DNA from 3 places in the Kitasatospora sp. NPDC127111 genome. Region 2 is predicted to be linked to each of the others. Evidence: riboswitches for the same ligand, from Rfam matches in the RefSeq annotation. Region 2 holds a riboswitch; each other region holds the start of a gene.

Region 1 (4,582 bases), on a different contig from region 2:
GCCCTCCAGGTACCAGGCGGGGAGGGCGCCCAGCTCGCCCTCGGCGGCGGTCTCGGTGAACGGCAGGCCGAGGGCCGAGGTCGGGTCGCCGAGGTACACCCGGGGGGTGAAGCGGACCTCGGTGCCGGGCGTCAGGGTGCCGCGGTCGGCGCGGACCAGCCGCCGGGTGACGCCCTGCTCGTCGCTGCGCAGCACCTCCTCGACCACCGCGTGGCCGTCCTCGCCCCACTCCACGGCCCAGCGGCCGGGGCGGCTGCTCTCCGGGGTGCGGGTGAAGGTGGCGCGCCCGGCGGCGAGGCTCTGGACCAGGACGGGGCCGGCGGACCGCTCCGGCGCCGCCGCGGGGCGGACGAGCCGCTCGGAGGCCCGGCGCCCGATGACCAGGACGGCGACCCCGGTGCCGATGGCGGCGGCCGCCACGGCGGCTGCGGTTCCCCAACGCATATCGCTCCCCGCTCTGTCGGTCGCGGACTGGGCAGTGTGCCCACCAGTCCACTCGCGGAGGCGCCGCCCGGCCACCGGACGCGGCCGTCCGGGTCATGCCGGCGTGGGGGCGCGGACCGCGGCCGGGGCCGGCGGGCCGCTGACGGCTGGGCGCCGGGACGCTCACGCCGGGCCGCTCACGCCTGAACGCCGGGACGCTCACGCCGCGCCGCTCACGCCTGAACGCCGGGGCGCCGGGCCGGGCGGCGTCGCTGGCAGCGCTCACGCCGGGATGTCGGTCTCCCGCCGCTCCAGCAGCTCCCAGAACCGCGCGCCGAGCGGCTGCTCCGGCTCGCGCGCCGCCGGGGCCGGCGAGCCCCAGGTGCCGGCGCCCCAGTGCGAGGAGACCTGGTACTCGTTCTGCAGCGCCGTCAGGACGGGGGCGAGGTCCTGCTCGGGCACCGGCACGATCCGCGCGATCGCCCGGACGTGCGCCTGCCAGCGGCCGTCCACGCACTGCCGCAGCCGCTGGTCGAGCTCGTCCCCGCGGCCGGTCACCGCGACCAGTTCGCGCAGCGTCAGGCCGAGCACCCGGGCCAGCGCGTGGGTCTGCTCCTCGTCGCCGTCCCAGCGGCCGGTGGTCTCGGCCGCCTGGTAGTGCCGCAGGCCGATGCCGATCCGGCGGGCCGCGGTCTCCTGGCCGAGCTCGCGGGCCACCCGGAAGTCCCGCAGCCGGGCCGGGCGGACGCCCATCAGCTGGACGGCCGGACACCAGAGCGCGCGGGCCAGCGCGATGAACTCCTCCTCGTTCGGGCGCAGCTCGCCGCTCTCCCAGCCGAGCACGTGCGCGGGCAGCAGCCGGATCCCGTGGGCGGCCATGCCCTCGGCCACCTGTTCCGGGGTCAGCCCCAGCCCGGCGCGGTGCGCGCGGGCGGCCGCGGGCGAGAAGGGCACCGGGGGCACGGCGGGTGGCTCTCTGCGTCGCATGCCACCCGACGGTAGGCGTCGTCGCTTCGGCCCCCCAGCCGCCGAACGCACGAAGCGCGGCTGTGGGGGTCTCCAGGCCGCTGGACGATCGCACAGGCTGTCATGCCCCTGCGCGGGGTGGTGATCAGAGATAGCGACGGCGCGGGCGGCGCATGACGCGTGTGACCAACCCCTCCGTGACCTTGGTTGACTCGTGCTCCGGGCGCGTGATGGGATCCTTCAGCCAATACGGAGGCATGCAGAGGAAGCCGGTGCGAGTCCGGCGCGGTCCCGCCACTGTCACCGGGGAGCACGTCCGGAATCGCCACGGCGGACCGTCAGGAGCCGCTGGAAGGCCCGGAGGTGCGTCCGACCCGGAAGCCAGGAGACTCTCGCCCCCGGTACGTCGATCCAGGGCGCGGACCCTGAGTGAGGACACGCACGCGATGCAGGCTGCCCCGCCCCTCCGAGCCCTCTGCTGCCCGCCGTGCGCCCGCTGACCCGCGCCGCCGCCTTCGCGCTGGGCGCCGTCGCGGGCTACCTCGCCGACGCCCGGTTCGCCGACCCGCGCCGCGGCCACCCGGTGGCCGTCTTCGGCGGCGCGGCCGGCCGCCTGGAGCGGCGGATCTGGCGCGACGACCGGGCCGCCGGCACCGCCTACACCGCGCTCTGCGTGGGCACCGTCGCGGCCGGCGCGGTCGCCGCCGACCGGCTGCTGGGCCGCCGCCCGCTCGGGCGGGCCGCACTGGCCGCCGCCGCGACCTGGACGGTGCTCGGCGGCACCTCGCTGACCCGGGAGGCCCGGACCATCGGCCGCTCGCTCGCCGCGGGCGACCTGACGGCGGCCCGGGAACGGCTGCCGCACCTGTGCGGACGCGACCCGAGCGCGCTGGACGAGCAGCAGCTGGCCCGCGCGGTGGTCGAGTCGGTCGCCGAGAACACCGCCGACGCCGTCGTGAACGCGCTGGTCTGGGGCGGGCTCGCGGGCACGCCGGGCCTGCTGGCGTTCCGCGCCGTCAACACCCTGGACGCGATGGTCGGCCACCGCTCCGCCCGGTACGCCCGGTTCGGCTGGGCCTCGGCCCGGCTGGACGACGTGGCCGGCTGGCCGGGTGCGCGGCTGACCGCGCTGCTCACGGTGGCCGCCGCGCCCGAGCCGGGCACCGCCTGGCGGGTCTGGCGGCGGGACGGCTCCGCGCACCCCAGCCCGAACGCGGGCCAGGCCGAGTCGGCCTTCGCCGGCGCGATCGGCGTCCGCCTCGGCGGGACGCTCCGGTACGGCGAGCGCGTCGAGCACCGGCCGGTGCTGGGCGAGGGGCTGCGGCCGGTCGGGGTGGACGACATCGAGCGCGCCTGTGTGCTCTCCCGGAGGGTGAGCGCGCTGGCGCTGGGTACGACGGTCGCCGGGCACCTGCTGCTCCGGGCGGCCCTGGGCGGGAGTAGGGGTAGGACATGAGCAACGCGCTGCTGGTCGCCGGGACGACCTCGGACGCGGGCAAGAGCGTGGTCACGGCCGGCATCTGCCGCTGGCTGGCCCGGCAGGGCGTCAGGGTCGCGCCGTTCAAGGCGCAGAACATGTCGCTGAACTCCTTCGTCACCGCCGACGGCGCCGAGATCGGCCGCGCCCAGGCGATGCAGGCGCAGGCGGCCGTGGTGGAGCCCGAGGCGGCGATGAACCCGGTGCTGCTCAAGCCGGGCGCGGACGGCCGCAGCCAGGTGGTGCTGCTCGGCCGGCCGGTCGCCGAGGTGGGCGCGCTGGACTACCGCGAACGCAAGCCCGTTCTGCTGGAACACGCCCTGGAGTGCCTGGCCGACCTGCGCCGCCGCTACGACGTGGTGGTCTGCGAGGGCGCCGGCTCGCCCGCCGAGATCAACCTGCGGGACCGGGACATCGCCAACATGGGCCTGGCCACCGCCGCCGGCCTGCCGGTCGTGGTGGTCGGGGACATCGACCGCGGCGGCGTGTTCGCGGCGATGTACGGGACGCTGGCGCTGCTCTCGGCGGAGGACCAGCGGCACGTGGCCGGCTGGTTCGTCAACAAGTTCCGCGGCGACGCCCGGCTGCTCGCCCCCGGCCTGGAGATGCTGCACGAGCTGACCGGCCGTCCGGTGCTGGGCACCCTGCCGATGCTGCCGGACCTCTGGCTGGACGCCGAGGACTCGCTCGACCTGTCCACCGTGGTCGACCGGACCGCCGGGCGCGGGCCGCTCGGCGCGGACGTGCTGCGGGTGGCCGTGGTGCGCTTCCCCCGGCTCTCCAACTTCACCGACCTGGACGCGCTGGCCCAGGAGCCGGGCGTGCTGGTCCGCTGGGCCACCCGGCCCGAGGAGCTGGCCGACGCCGACCTGGTGGTGCTGCCCGGCACCCGGGCCACCGTCGCCGACCTGGCCTGGCTGCGCGAGCGCGGCCTGGAGCCGGCGCTGAAGGCCCGGGCGGCGGCCGGGCGGCCGGTGCTCGGCGTCTGCGGCGGCTACCAGATGCTGGCGCACGCGATCGTGGACGAGGTCGAGTCGAAGGCGGGGGCCGTCGAGGGCCTCGGCCTGCTCCCGACGCACGTCCGGTTCGGTGCCGAGAAGGTGCTCGGGCGGCCGGTCGGCGAGGCCTACGGGCAGCGGGTCGAGGGCTACGAGATCCACCACGGGATCGTCACGGTCGAGGGCGGAGAGGCCTTCCTGGACGGGTGCCGGGTGGGGGCCGTGTGGGGCACGACCTGGCACGGCGCGCTGGAGAACGACGGGTTCCGGCGCGAACTGCTGCGCGAGGTGGCGGGGTTGGCGGGCCGGGCGTTCGTGCCCGCGCCGGACACCTCGTTCGCCGCGGCGCGCGAGGCCCGGCTGGACCGGCTGGGCGACCTGATCGAGGAGCACGCGGACACCGACGCGCTGTGGAAGCTGATCGAGGGCGGGGTGCCGGCGGCCGGATCGCTGCCGTTCCTGCCGCCCGGGGCCCCCTTGGAGAATCATGAGTGACGTCCGCTACCCGTTCACCGCGATCGTCGGCATGGCCGACCTGCGGCTCGGGCTGCTGCTCAACGCCGTCTCCCCGGCGGTCGGCGGCGTGCTGGTGCGCGGCGAGAAGGGCACCGCCAAGTCGACCATGGTGCGCGCGCTGGCCGGCCTGCTGCCGTCCATCGCCACCGTCGACGGCTGCCGCTTCGCCTGCGACCCCGCCGCGCCGGACCCGCACTGCCCG
Region 2 (4,582 bases):
GGTCTGCCGGGTGCGCTGCTTCTTCAGGGTCCGCAGGCCCGGGTCCGGCGCGCCGGGGCTCGTCGGGCTCGGGCTCGTCGGCACCGGGCTCGTCGGGCTCGGGCTCAGGGGACTCGGGTTCACGGGGCTTGGGCGCGCTGGCTTCGGGCTCATGGGTCGATCATAACTCGGATAAATTTGTTACTCGGTTGCATTCATTACCGAGTTGCTGTTTCATGGTGTGCACCGACAACCGGAAGGACGGACACACATGACGACGACCGTGGTGATCGTGGGGGCGGGGCCGACCGGACTGACCCTGGCGTGCGGACTGGCCCGGCAGGGCGTCGCGGTCCGCGTGATAGAGAAGGCGGCCGCCTTCCACACCGGCTCGCGCGGCAAGACGCTCAACCCGCGCAGCCTGGAGGTCCTCGCCGACCTGGGCCTGGCCGAGCGGCTGGCCGCCGCCGGCCGCACCCACCTGCCGTTCCGCAAGTACTTCGCCGGCGAGTTCGTCAGCGAGGCCGAGCCGTTCGCCGGCGTCCGGCCCACGGCCACCACGCCGTACCCGGCGAGCCTGTGGCTGCCGCAGACGCGGGTGGAGCGGCTGCTGCGCGAGCGGCTCGCCGATTACGGGGTGAAGGTCGAACTCGCCACCGAGCTGGTGGACTTCCGGCAGGACGCGGCGGGGGTGGAGGTGCGGCTCGCGGACGGCGGGCGGATCGCCGCCGAGTACCTGGTCGCGTGCGACGGCGGGCGCTCCACGGTGCGCAAGCTGCTCGGCATCCCCTTCGTCGGCGAGGGCGACCCGGAGCCGATGATGGTCTGCGGCGACGTCGAGGTCGACGGCCTGGACGCGGGCGCCTGGCACCAGTGGTTCGGGCCGCAGGGCGTGTTCATGCTCTGCCCGTTCGAGGGCAGCCGCCGCTGGCAGCTGCAGGCCAGCCCGGAGACGGACGCCGAGGGCCGGATGGTCGCCCCGTCACTGGAGAGCTTCCAGCGGCTGGCCGCCCTGCACACCGGCCGCGCGGACCTCAGGCTCACCAACGCCACCTGGCTGTCCACCTGGCGGGTCAACGTCCGGGTCGCGGAGCGCTACCGCGCGGGCCGGGTCTTCCTGGCCGGCGACTGCGCGCACGTCCACCCCACGGCGGGCGGGCTGGGCATGAACACCGGCATCCAGGACGCCTGGAACCTCGCCTGGAAGCTCGGGTACGTGCTGCGCGGCCTCGCCGCACCGGCCCTGCTGGACACCTACCAGGAGGAACGGCTGCCGATCGCCGCCTGGACGCTCGACGTCACCACCGCCGGCATGGCGGCCGTCACCAAGGGCATCAGCACCCCCGGCGTCGGCGTCGAGGCCGGCCGGGTGGGCGACCTCACCGGCCTCTCGCTCGGCTACCGGTGGGGCCGGCTCGCCGCCGACGGCGACCTCCTCGACGGACCGCTCCGGGCCGGGGACCGGGCGCCCGACGCTCCCTGCACCGGCCCCGACGGCGAGCCGGCCCGCCTCTTCGAGCACTTCGCCGGTGACCACTTCACACTGCTCGGCTTCGGCCCGGGCGCCCGCCCCGCCCTCGCCGAACTGCCCGACCACGTCCGGCCGGTGCACCTCGACGACCCCGACGGCACGGCCCGCGGGGCGTACGGGATCACCGGCGACGCCCTCGTCCTCGTCCGGCCCGACAACCACGTCGCCCTCACCGCCCCGGCGACCGCCCGCGCGGAGGTGCTGGCGTACCTGACGGCCCTCGGCGCCGCCGGGTGACCCCGGGCGAGGACGCGGCCGACCGGGCGGGCCCGCTGTGCGACCGGCGGGCCCGCCCGCCCGCGGGGCCGGGGAGCGACGGGCCATACCCCGCGGGCGCCGGTCAGGGCCGCGGGCGGATGGCCAGGCCCGGCCGCCTGCGGTGCACCGTCAGGTAGACGACGCCCTCCGGCCCCGCTGCCACGGCCCGCGTGGCACCGCGCGGCAGTAGGCGCAGCGCTCCCGGCCGCAGCGCGTGGGTGGTGTCCCCGCACCGCAACGTGCCCTCCCCGGCGATCCCCAGCACCAGCACGTCCAGCTCCGGCTCGACGTGGTCGGCGACGGACGCCCCCGCCCGCAGCCGCACCACGTTCGCGTCGAGCTGACGCTCCGCGCCGGTCAGCCGCCACAGCGCCCCGGCCTGGTCGGCGGCGGCCTCCCGCAGCAGGTCGTCCAGTACCACGCCCTCACCGCGGGCATCCGAGTCGGTCATGCCGGACATCCTCCCACCGGGCCCGTGCCCCGGGACTCCGTCCGTGGGTGGTGCCGGGAGCCGCGCGGCGGCTCCCGCGTCGTCCCAGCATGTGGACGATTGAGCGGTTCTCCGTCCACGCGCCGGGGGATCGGACCTAAGCTGGCCGGGCAGCTGGTTCGCCCTGTCCGCCAGGCAGGGCGTCGCAAGAGGGAACCCGGTGGGAATCCGGGACTGCCCCGCAGCGGTGAGCGGGAACGACCGCCGTCATACGCACTGGGCCCGGGACGGGTCTGGGAAGCGACGGCCAGTAGGTGACCGCCCTTGACAGGGCGGGCGTGCCCGCGAGTCCGAAGACCTGCCCGCTGCCCGCCCGCGGACCATCCGCGCGCGGACACCCCGGTGACCTCGAGGGCGGGTCGGCGTACACACCAGGCGGATCCCGGCGCTTCCCGTGCGCCCGCGGCCGTCCGGTCCGTCACCCCTTCGCGCCCTCTCCCGTCCCCGGGGACCAGAGGAAACAGGCTCGCGAAGGAGAGTCCCTTGACAGCGAAGTCCGCAGCCGCGGCCATCCGGTCCACCGTCCACGGCTACCCCCGCCAGGGCCGCGACCGGGAACTCAAGAAGGCCATCGAGGGGTACTGGAAGGGATCGGTCACCGCCGGGGCACTGCTCGCCGCCGCGGCCGGCCTGCGCCGGGAGAACTGGGCGCAGCTCGCCGAGGCCGGCGTCCAGGAGGTGCCCACCGGCGACTTCTCGCTCTACGACCACGTGCTGGACGCCACGGTCGCGGTCGGGGCGATCCCCGCCCGCCACCGGGCCGCGGTCGACGCCGACCCGCTCGACGGCTACTTCGCCATGGCGCGCGGCACCCAGGAGGTGGCGCCGCTGGAGATGACCAAGTGGTTCGACACCAACTACCACTACCTGGTGCCCGAACTGGGCCCGGACACCGTCTTCACGGCGAACCCCGCGAAGGCGGTCGGCGAGTTGGGCGAGGCCCTCGCGCTCGGTCACGCCGCCCGCCCGGTGCTGGTCGGCCCGGTCACCTACCTGCTGCTCGCCAAGCCCGCCCCGGGCGTCGCCGACGACTTCCGGCCGATCACCCTGCTCGACCGGCTGCTGCCCGTCTACGCCGAACTCCTGGCCGGCCTGCGCGCCGCCGGCGCCGAGTGGGTGCAGCTGGACGAGCCCGCGCTCGTCCAGGACCGCACCCCGGCCGAACTGAACTTCGCCGCGCGCGCCTACCGCGAGCTCGGCGCGCTCACCGAGCGGCCCAGGCTGCTCGTCGCGAGCTACTTCGACCGCCTCGGCGAGGCACTGCCGGTGCTCGCCAAGGCCCCGGTCGAGGGCCTGGCCATGGACTTCACCGGGCCGGCCGCCGCCAACCTGGACGACCTCGCCGCCGTCGGCGGCCTGCCCGGCAAGCGCCTGGTCGCGGGCGTGGTCGACGGTCGCAACGTCTGGATCAACGACCTGGGGAAGTCGCTCGCCACCCTGGCGACCCTGCTCGGCCTCGCCGACCGGGTCGACGTGGCCCCGTCCTGCTCCCTCCTGCACGTCCCGCTGGACGCCGCCGCCGAACGCGACCTGGACCCGCAGCTCGCCCGCTGGCTCGCCTTCGCCCGCCAGAAGGCCGAGGAGACCGCGCTGCTCGCCCGCGGCCTCCGCGAGGGCACCGACGCGATCGCCGCCGACCTCGCCGCCAACCGGGCCGACCTCGCCTCCAGGGCCGCCTCGCCGATCACCCGGGACCCCGCCGTCCGCGCCCGCACCGCCGCCGTCACCGAGGCCGACGTCCGCCGCGCCCAGCCCTACCCCGTCCGCGCCGAGGCCCAACGCGCCCGGCTCGGGCTGCCGTTGCTGCCGACCACCACCATCGGCTCCTTCCCGCAGACCGCCGAGCTGCGCGTCGCCCGCGCCGACCTGACCGCCGGCCGGATCGACGCCGCCGCCTACCACGAGCGGATGGCGGCCGAGGTGCGCGAGGTGATCGCCCACCAGGAGGAGGCGGGCCTGGACGTCCTGGTGCACGGCGAGCCCGAACGCAACGACATGGTCCAGTACTTCGCCGAGCAGCTCACCGGCTACCTCGCCACCCGGCACGGCTGGGTGCAGTCCTACGGCACCCGGTACGTCCGCCCGCCGGTCCTCGCCGGGGACGTCTCCCGCCCCCACCCGATGACCGTCGACTGGTTCCGCTTCGCCCAGGGCCTGACGGACCGCCCGGTCAAGGGCATGCTCACCGGCCCCGTCACCATGCTGGCCTGGTCCTTCGTCCGCGACGACCAGCCGCTCGCCGACACCGCGTCGCAGGTCGCCCTCGCCCTGCGCGACGAGGTGACCGACCTGGAGGCCGCCGGCGCGGCCGTCGTCCAGGTCGA
Region 3 (4,582 bases), on a different contig from region 2:
TCGCGCTCCAGGTCGGCGAGGAGCTGCTGGACGGCCCGGGCGTTCGGGGAGGCCTTCGGGTCGCGGGCCAGCAGTTCGCGGCCGACCTCGGGCGGCAGGGTGCGGCCGGCGCCGTTGAGGGTGAGTTCGCTGCGGGTGGTGGGCCCGGGCGCGGGCTCGCCGTCGGCCCGGCCGTCGTGGCCGGCCAGGACGACCGCCCCGGCGGCCAGGACGGCACCGGCCGCCGCCAGCACGGCCGGCTTGGCGCGCAGCGCTCGGGGCAGGGCCACGGACACTCCTCCGGATGCTGACCGGCACCGGCCTGCGCCGTCACAACCGGAACACACGTACGACTGACTGACTGGCGGTGAGCCTGCCACACTCCCCGGACCCGGGCGAGCGGACGCGCCCGGTGCTTCGGGTCGGGGTGCGGGGGCGGTCACCGCGTACGGGCGGGCCGGGCGCGGCGGTCCTGGGCGCGGGCGGCCTGAGCGTGCGGACGGGCCTGGGTGCGGGCGGGCCCGGGCGTGCGACGGGCCCGGGCGTGCGACGGGCCCGGGCGTGCGGGCTCGCCCCGGCGGTCTCCCGGCCGGGGCGCACCCGCTACGCGTCCGGAGCGGGCGTCAGCCCGCGGGGGTGGCGGCCGGGGCGCCGGCCGGGGCGGCCGACTTGGCACGCTGGAGCAGCTGGTTCTTCACGTGCTCGCCGAAGCCCGGGGCCGCCGCGGTGGCGGTGGCGTCCGCGGTGTTGCCGCCCTTGGCGGAGCCCTCGACGGTGAAGTACGCGTACCGGCCCAGGGTGGCCTTGGTGTTGGTGCAGCCCGGCGTGGCGCAGAAGGCCGGCGAGCCCGGGGCGGCGGCGCCCTTGAGGTGGCCGACGTAGCTCTTCATCGAGGTCTCGGCCTGCTGCTTGTGGTCGAAGACCGCGACGCCGACCGTCACCGCGCTGTCGCCCGAGACGTACGTGGCCCGGAGCACCTGGCGGCAGCCCTGGTCACCGAGGACCTTGCCGAGGCCGCCGACCGTGGAGTTGCCGTCCCAGCAGGGCGAGTCGAGCGAGACCACGGTCCGGTTCCAGGTGGCGCCGTTGACGGTCACGGTGAGCGCCGAGAACAGCGCGGCCGCGTCCTGCGGCGCCGGGTCGGTGGTGGCCTCCCAGATCGGCTTCGACGGGTCCTCGGGCACGGCGGCGCTCGGGCTGCCGCTCGCGGACGGCTTGCCGGAGGGCGACGACGCCGGGGTGGTCGCGGTGGCGGTCGGGGTCGGCTCGGCGACCGTCTTCTTGCCGCCGTCGTCCTTCTTCATGAACATCAGACCGCCGGCGATCAGGCCACCGACCACGACGACGGCGACGGCGGCGCCGATGATCTTCATCCGGCCCTTGCGCTTGGCCTCGGCCTCGTTCCGGTCGGCCAGGGCCGCCCAGTCCGGCTCGCTGGAGAGCTGCGGCTGGACCGGCTGGGGCTGGGGCTGCCACTGCTGCTGCGGCGGCATCCCCTGCACGGGCGGCTGGGGCTGCACGGGCTGAGGCTGCATCGGCTGCGGCTGGACAGGCTGCGGCTGCACCGGAGGCTGGACCTGCTGCGGCGGCACCGGCTGAGGCTGCACCGGCTGCGGGTGCACGGGCTGAGGCTGCACGGGCTGCGGCGCGGGCGGCTGCGGCTGTACCGGGGGCTGGACCTGCTGCGGCACCGGCTGCGGCGCGGGCGGCGGGGCCTGCACCGGCTGCGGCGCGGGCGGCTGCGGCTGCACCGGCTGCGGCGCGGGCGGCTGCGGCACGGCGGGCACCGGCGGTACCACCGGCTGCTGCTGCGGCACCGGCGGCCCGTACGAGGCGGGCGGCGGTCCGAACCCGCCCGGCGCCGGCGGCACCGGCTGCGCGCCGGGGTACGGCGCAGGAGGCACCGGCGCGGCCGGCGGCTGCCCCTGCGGTGCCTGTCCGGGTGCACCCGTTCCGTCGGTCATGCGTCCCCCTCGCTCCGCTCCCTCATGAGCCGAGATCGTAGGGCATGCTCCTGACGGTGGCTCCGCCCGGTGACCATACCGTTTCCCAATCCGGACACCGGCGGGCCATCCGCGGCCCCGCCGCGACCTCTCCGCCGGTCCCGCCCGGGCCCCGCGACCGGCCCCGCACCGGCCTCGCGACCGGCCCCTCCCGGGCCCCGCGACGGCACCGCCGGGGCCCCCGCGACGGCCCCTCCCAGGCCCCGCAAGGCCTCCGTGCCGGTACCACCGGTCATCACGCCAACACGCGGCGCTGCACAACATGTGGTGCCGCATCGAGCGGACACCACTAGATGTATGCTCACTCCTGCTGTCGACGCAGGGGAACCCGGTGCGAGTCCGGGACTGCCCCGCAGCGGTGTGCGGGCGGCTCCGACCAGAGCCCGCGAGTCCGAATACCTGCCGACGGCGTGCCTTCCGGCCTCCCCGCAGAGGCCTGCAGCCACGAGCAGTACTTCCGGGCCTCGCGGGCGGGCCGGGGATGACACCGTCGCGCGACGCCGTCCGGCCGTCGCGCCGTGCTCCCCTGCCTCGAACGGCCCGGTGCCCCGATCCACCGCCGCCGATCGCCGCCAGGAGAGAGCGCCTTGACCACCGCTGCCTCAGCCGCCCTGCCCGCCCAGGGTTCCCCCGCCGACCCGACGGTCTCCGACCCGGGCGGCGCGCTGCTCCGGCTGCTGACCGACCGCAGTGTCGACCTGCCGCAGGTGGACCCCGGCCATGTCGCCGCCGCCGCGCTGCGCGGCCGTCACGCCGGTTCGGACTTCGCCGAGCTGCGTGGGCTGGCCGTGGACGCCGCAGCGTCGATGATCGCCGAGGACCCGCAGTACTCGAAGCTGGCCGCCCGCCTGCTCGCGCTGGAGATCGTCGACGAGGCGAACAGCCAGGGCTCGGTCTCCTTCTCCGCCTCGATCGCCGTCGGCCACGCCGAGGGCCTGATCGGCGACAGCACCGCCGCCTTCGTCGCCAAGCACGCCGCCGCGCTGGACGCGCTGATCGACCCGCAGGGCGACGACCGCTTCGAGTACTTCGGCCTGCGCACCGTGCAGTCCCGCTACCTGCTGCGCCACCCGATCACCCGCAAGGTGGTCGAGACCCCGCAGCACTTCCTGCTCCGCGTCGCCAGCGGCCTGGCGGTCGGCGACAGCGAGCAGTCGGTGCGCGAGGTGGCCGAGCTGTACCGCCTGATGAGCCGGCTGGAGTACCTGACCTCCTCGCCGACCCTGTTCAACTCCGGCACCCGGCACCCGCAGATGTCGAGCTGCTACCTGCTCGACTCGCCGCTGGACAACCTGGACTCGATCTACTCCCGGTACGCCCAGATCGCCCGCCTCTCCAAGCACGCCGGCGGCATCGGCCTCTCCTACTCGCGGATCCGCTCCCGCGGCAGCCTGATCCGCGGCACCAACGGCAAGTCCAACGGCATCGTCCCGTTCCTGCGCACCCTCGACTCCTCGGTCGCCGCCGTCAACCAGGGCGGCCGCCGCAAGGGCGCGGCCTGCGTCTACCTGGAGACCTGGCACGCGGACATCGAGGAGTTCCTGGAGCTGCGCGACAACACCGGTGAGGAGGCGCGGCGCACCCACAACCTCAACCTGGCGCACTGGATCCCGGACGAGTTCATGCGCCGGGTCAACGCCAACGAGGACTGGTCGCTGTTCTCCCCGGCCGACGTGCCCGAGCTGGTCGACCTCTGGGGCGCCGACTTCGACGAGGCGTACCGCAAGGCCGAGCTGGCCGGCAAGGCCGTCCGCACCATCCCCGCGCAGACCCTGTACGCCCGGATGATGCGCACCCTGGCGCAGACCGGCAACGGCTGGATGACCTTCAAGGACGCCTCCAACCGCGCCGCCAACCAGACCGCGCTGCCCGGCCGGACGGTGCACAGCTCCAACCTCTGCACCGAGATCCTGGAGGTCACGGACGACTCCGAGACCGCCGTCTGCAACCTCGGCTCGGTCAACCTCGGCGCCCACGTGGCCGAGGGCGCGTCGGCCGAGGACCTGCTCGGCGCGATGGACTGGGAGCGGCTGGACGCCACCGTGCGCACCGCCGTCACCTTCCTCGACCGCGTGGTGGACATCAACTTCTACCCGACGGTCGAGGCCGGGACGTCCAACTCCCGCTGGCGGCCGGTGGGCCTGGGCGTGATGGGCCTGCAGGACGTCTTCTTCAAGCTGCGGATCGACTTCGACTCCGCCGAGGCGAAGACCCTCTCCACCCTGATCGCCGAGCGCATCATGCTCACCGCGTACGAGCGCTCCGCCGACCTGGCCGAGCAGCTGGGCCGCCACGAGGCGTACGGCGAGACCCGTGCCGCCCGCGGCGAGCTGCACATCGACCACTTCCCGACGGCCGCCCCGCAGTGGGCCGACCGCTGGACGGCGCTGCGCGCCCGGATCGCCGAGACCGGCCTGCGCAACTCGCTGCTGCTGGCCATCGCGCCGACCGCGACGATCGCCTCGATCGCCGGCGTCTACGAGTGCATCGAGCCGCAGGTGTCCAACCTGTTCAAGCGCGAGACGCTGTCGGGCGAGTTCCTGCAGGTGAACCCGTACCTGGTGCGCGAGCTCAAGGAGCTCGGCGTCTGGGACCAGCAG

The links. Region 2 has a riboswitch for cobalamin ahead of metE (5-methyltetrahydropteroyltriglutamate--homocysteine S-methyltransferase). Riboswitches for the same ligand answer to the same signal wherever they lie in the genome.
Region 1: it holds a riboswitch for cobalamin, as region 2 does, so the genes downstream of both, ACFVHB_RS35775 (cobalamin biosynthesis protein) here and metE (5-methyltetrahydropteroyltriglutamate--homocysteine S-methyltransferase) in region 2, are expected to answer to the same signal.
Region 3: it holds a riboswitch for cobalamin, as region 2 does, so the genes downstream of both, ACFVHB_RS16640 (ribonucleoside-diphosphate reductase subunit alpha) here and metE (5-methyltetrahydropteroyltriglutamate--homocysteine S-methyltransferase) in region 2, are expected to answer to the same signal.

What each region holds. Positions count from the first base shown of each region.
Region 1 is NZ_JBHXTG010000094.1:5,939-10,520, forward strand. It holds gene ACFVHB_RS35765 (alpha/beta hydrolase family protein) at 1-444, opposite strand, end outside; gene ACFVHB_RS35770 (helix-turn-helix domain-containing protein) at 706-1,410, opposite strand; cobalamin riboswitch at 1,596-1,802, shown strand; gene ACFVHB_RS35775 (cobalamin biosynthesis protein) at 1,877-2,845, shown strand; gene ACFVHB_RS35780 (cobyric acid synthase) at 2,842-4,359, shown strand; gene ACFVHB_RS35785 (putative cobaltochelatase) at 4,352-4,582, shown strand, end outside.
Region 2 is NZ_JBHXTG010000105.1:8,967-13,548, reverse strand. It holds gene ACFVHB_RS37155 (TetR/AcrR family transcriptional regulator) at 1-84, opposite strand, end outside; gene ACFVHB_RS37150 (FAD-dependent monooxygenase) at 251-1,747, shown strand; gene ACFVHB_RS37145 (cupin domain-containing protein) at 1,851-2,219, opposite strand; cobalamin riboswitch at 2,357-2,579, shown strand; gene metE (5-methyltetrahydropteroyltriglutamate--homocysteine S-methyltransferase) at 2,742-4,582, shown strand, end outside.
Region 3 is NZ_JBHXTG010000023.1:47,862-52,443, forward strand. It holds gene ACFVHB_RS16630 (glycoside hydrolase family 26 protein) at 1-269, opposite strand, end outside; gene ACFVHB_RS16635 (hypothetical protein) at 603-1,943, opposite strand; cobalamin riboswitch at 2,263-2,404, shown strand; gene ACFVHB_RS16640 (ribonucleoside-diphosphate reductase subunit alpha) at 2,594-4,582, shown strand, end outside.